One region of the Aeromonas media genome, then DNA from elsewhere that is predicted to be linked to it. Evidence: predicted binding sites of a transcription regulator. Region 1 holds the regulator's gene; the other holds the start of a gene.

What was found. The regulator MetJ, encoded in region 1, represses methionine synthesis genes. The targets are predictions, from matches to a motif close to AGANNTCTAGANNTCT.
Region 2: the regulator MetJ is predicted to act here: its motif matches at 979-994, upstream of metA (homoserine O-acetyltransferase MetA).

The regions. Positions count from the first base shown of each region.
Region 1 covers NZ_CP075564.1:3,830,206-3,832,604, reverse strand. The annotation lists gene KI797_RS17645 (tRNA-binding protein) at 1-103, opposite strand, end outside; gene KI797_RS17640 (AraC family transcriptional regulator) at 188-934, opposite strand; gene metJ (met regulon transcriptional regulator MetJ) at 970-1,293, opposite strand; gene metB (cystathionine gamma-synthase) at 1,517-2,399, shown strand, end outside.
Region 2 covers NZ_CP075564.1:4,032,206-4,034,604, reverse strand. The annotation lists gene KI797_RS18665 (HD-GYP domain-containing protein) at 1-876, opposite strand, end outside; gene metA (homoserine O-acetyltransferase MetA) at 1,021-1,968, shown strand; gene KI797_RS18655 (phosphatase domain-containing protein) at 2,110-2,399, opposite strand, start outside.

The DNA of each region.
Region 1 (2,399 bases):
CCTTGTAGGCGGGCTTGCGCGCCTCTGGGAAGGGCTCGACCCGCACCAGGGTGCCCACTCTCAGCTCCACCATCTCGAACTGCTGCCAGCTTATGGTCTGCATCTTGGCTCCTCCTTTCACACACCTTGCATTGGCCCCAGCATGCCTCGAAATGGCAGCCCCTGTCTTCGGCAAGGGGCCGGACTGTTATGGCTGCGGGCCGTTTTGCTGGCGCCAGCGGGAGGGGGTGAGGCCCGTCTCGGCCAGGAAACGCTCGGCGAAGGCACCCTGATCCTGATAGCCGCAGCGGCTGGCCACCTCGCCTATAGGCAGGGCGGTCTGGGCGAGCAGGGTGCGTGCCAGCGCCATGCGCCGCCCGCGGATGTAGTGGGAGGCGCTTATGCCGAACTGCTGGCGAAAGGCGTGCTTGAACTGGCTCTGGCCGAGGCAGGCGATGGCGGCCAGCTGCTGATTGGTCAGTGCAGCCGCAAGGTTGGCCTCGATGTGGCGCTGCACTCTTGTCATGCGGGGGGCCAGGGTGGGGCTCATGCCCTGACCCTGGGCCAGGAGGCCCAGCCAGACCTGCTCCATGCCGGCCACATGACGACCCTGGCGCACCATCTGATGCAGGAAGGCGAGGTAGTGGCGCTGGGGCTCGTCCAGGGGGATGAAGGGGCGCTCGCCAAGGGCCTCGGGCAGCCAGTGGCTCTCCTGCACCAGGAAGGAGAGCGCCGGATCGGCGGCGTAGTCGTGGCGAAGGCCGGGGGCGATGACGCAGGCAAAGCCAGGCGCGAGGCGGCGACCCTGACCCTGCACCTCGATCTCGAGGGGGCCGTCCAGGGGGATCACCAGCTGGGCGAAGTCGTGGCTGTGGCTGCTGGTGTCGCTCTGGTAGCGGCGCAGGCTGAACGGGCAGGGGGCGGATAAGGATGACGCGGCACCGGGCCGCGTCATCGAAGAGGGGGGATTATGTGCCATGGGCCACCGGATTACTCGGCGTCGAAATCTTCGATCTCTTTGCCGAGCGCCTCCATGATGGCGCGGGCCTCGGCGGGGACGCTGTCCGGATGGTCCTTGCGCAGATCGTCGTCACAGGGCAGCGGCTGACCGGTGAATGCGTGCAGGAAGGCCTCACAGAGCAGCTCGCTGTTGGTCGCATGACGCAGGTTGTTCACCTGGCGACGGGTGCGCTCATCGGTCAACACCTTCAGCACCTTGAGCGGGATCGAGACAGTAATCTTCTTGACCTGTTCGCTCTTCTTGCCGTGCTCCGCATAGGGGCTGACGTAGTCGCCGTTCCACTCTGTACCCATGTTCCACCTGTTCTCGTTTGGCCGTGAGCGCGGATTTTAACCCTTAAGGAATTCAATGGCAATCCAACAGCAAAGCCATTTAGACGTCTAGAAGTGTTGACGGCTTTTTTAAGGTGGCGTAGTGTGATGCACCATGGGCCGGCACTCCGGCCAGCGCAAATGAGAGCGGGGCAGGACGACCCACGAGGCGGACCGGCTCCGGCAACACATCAAGGAGAGTGACATGACCCACAAGGCCACCCTGGCGGTACGCACCGGGATTGAGACAGACACACAGCACGGTGCCGTGGTGCCCCCCATCTATCTCTCCAGCAACTACACCTTTGCCGACTTTGGCGAGCCCCGTCAATACGATTATGCCCGCTCAGGCAACCCGACCCGCACCAATCTGGCGGACGCCTTGGCGGCCCTGGAAGGGGGCGCTGGCGCCGTGGTGACCGGTACCGGCATGGGAGCCGTGCACCTGGTGACCACGGCCCTGCTCAAGGCGGGGGATCTGCTGATCGCCCCCCACGACTGCTACGGCGGCACCTGGCGCCTGTTCGAGTATCTGGCGGCCAAGGGCCATTACAGGGTGCAGTTCGTCGATCAGGGGGACGAGTCGGCGCTCGCCGATGCCCTGGCGCAGCAGCCGGCCCTGGTGTGGGTAGAGACCCCCTCCAACCCGCTGCTGCGGGTGGTGGACGTGGCCGCCATCGCCGCCGCCTCCCATGAGGTGGGTGCCAGGGTGGTGGTGGACAACACCTTCCTCTCCCCGCTGCTGCAACAGCCGCTCTCGCTGGGGGCCGACGTGGTGGTGCATTCGACCACCAAGTACATCAACGGCCACTCCGACGTGGTGGGCGGGGTGGCGATCGCCAAGGAGGCCGAGCTGGCCGACTCCCTGGTGTGGTGGGCCAACTGTCTGGGGCTCACCTCGGGGGCCTTCGACTCCTACCTCACCCTGCGTGGGTTGCGCACCCTGGCGCCGCGCCTGCGTGCCCATCAGGAGAACACGGACAGAATCCTGGCCTTCCTGCAGCAGCAGCCGCTGGTCAAAAAAATCTATCACCCCAGCTTGCCGAGCCATCCGGGCCACGAGATTGCGCGCCGTCAACAGTCCGGTT
Region 2 (2,399 bases), 200 kb from region 1:
CAGGTGGCAGAGGTTGTCGTACTCGTTGATGAGGGACACTATCTGGGTCAGCGGGTCGAGCTGATCCCCCCTGAGCCCCTGTGGCCCGCTGCCGTCAAGGTACTCGTGATGGTACTGCACTATGCGCTTCGCCGGCTCGGGGAAGCCACTGGTCAGGCTCAGCAGCTCCAGGCCGTAGCGCGGATGCTGGGCCATCAGGTTCTGCTCGGGTTTGGTCAGAGGGCCTGTCTTGCGCAGGATCTGGCTCGGGATCTTCAGCTTGCCGATGTCGTGGAACAGGGCTCCCATGCCGACCTGACGGATAGCCTCGGCCGGCAACTTGCATTCTCTGGCCAGCAGCATGCTGAGCACGCTGACGTTGAGGGAGTGGAACTGGAGGTTGTTGCCGTCCTCGCTGTCGGAGACCAGGTGCAGCACCATCTCGTCCACCGACAGCAACTGCTCCGTCATGGCGTTGATCAGCTCCTGGGCCTCATTGATGGCATTGAGGGGACGGGACTGGATCTTGCCCATCAGGCTGCGCACCTGGGCCAGCGACTGCTGAAAATGCTTCTCGCACTGTTGCAGATCCCGGCGATAGCGCTGCAACTGCTCGATGCGCCTGGTCTTCTCTTGCTGCATCTCCTGCTGACGACCGACCAGATCGTCCGAGCCATCCGGTGCGGGTTGCACCTGATCGAGGGGCTTGGGGGGGGCGTCGCTCTTGTCGGGAATGATGGTCACCAGCTTGAGGCCGAGCCGGCGGATGAGCTCTATCTCCTCTTCACTCTTGAGTTTGAAGCTGGAGAACAGGAAGGGGTGCTCACGCCACCCTAGTGGCAGGGAGACATAATTGCCGACTTGCAGCCGGTCTACCGAGATCTTGATTCCTGTCATGGGGTTGGGCACGAGAGACACACAGAGCCGTATGCTAGTCAAAGGCAGGGGTGAATACAAAAGGTATCTGATGACAGGATGAGTGCTTTATTATAGGCTTCTAGATGTCCAGACATATTTACCGATGCAGTACAGGGAGTCAGCATGCCGATCAAGATCCCGGACCAGTTGCCCGCCGCCGAAGTGCTGGGGCAGGAGAACATCTTCGTGATGACGGAATCCCGGGCCGTCACCCAGAACATCCGTCCGCTGCGGGTGCTCATCCTCAACCTGATGCCCAAGAAGATAGAGACCGAGATCCAGCTGATGCGGATGCTCTCCAATTCGCCCTTGCAGGTGGACGTGGATCTGCTGCGCATCGACGATCGGGAGTCGAAGAACACGCCCCAGGCACACCTCGAGAACTTCTATCACGATTTCGAGCAGGTCCGTGGCAACAACTACGACGGCATGATCATCACGGGGGCGCCGCTCGGGCTGGTGGAGTTCGAGGAGGTGGTCTATTGGCCGCGCATCGTCGAGATCATTGAGTGGTCCCATCAGCATGTGACCTCCACCCTGTTCCTGTGCTGGGCGGTGCAGGCGGCGCTCAAGGCGCTCTACGGCATGGAGAAGCAGACCCACGGCGAGAAGCTGTCCGGGGTCTATCGCCACCACCGCCTCGATGAGCACGAGCCGCTGCTGCGTGGCTTCGATGATGAATTCGTTGCGCCCCACTCCCGCTATGCGGCCTTTGATGGGGATCTTATCCGCGCCCATACCGATCTGCAGATCTTCGCCGAGTCCGAGGAGGCCGGTGTCTATCTGGCGGCGACCAAGGATTGCCGCCAGGTGTTCGTCACCGGCCACCCCGAATACGATGCACTGACCCTGGATGGGGAGTACCGGCGGGATCTGGCGGCGGGCCTCACCCCCGTCATCCCGGTCAACTACTACCCGGGCGACAATCCCGATCAGACGCCGCGTGCCACCTGGCGCAGTCACGGTCACCTGCTGTTTTCCAACTGGCTCAACTACTACGTCTATCAGCTCACCAGCTATCGGCTGGAGGACATCGGCAAGGTGTTCACTTACGAGCAGCCCAAGGGCTAGATGTAGGGCCGGCTCACCGGCTATGGCTGGAGGAGATCGGCAAGGTGTTCAGCTATGAGCCGCCCAGGATTCAGGTGTCATAGGACTGGAGGAGATCGACAAGGTTTTTACCTGCGAGCACGCCAAGGGCCAGGGCACACTTTAGTCGGCCCCGGCCAGTCGTCGCCCCCGGGTATCGAGCCAGTGATGGTGGCAAGCAAGGGTGAAAGCGCCGGGCCGCCTGGCCCGGATGGTGGCCATGGCCTCCGGCTGGGGCTGGCCTAGGGCCATCAGCAGCAGGGCCGCCACCAGCCCGGTGCGGCCGCTCCCTCCGTGACAGTGAATGGCCAGGTGTCTGCCCTCGCGCAGCAGGGAGAGCAGTTGCGGCAGCACGGGGAGCCAGGCTCGCTCGAAGGCTTCATCGGGGGCCTCATCGTCCGCTATGGGCAGGT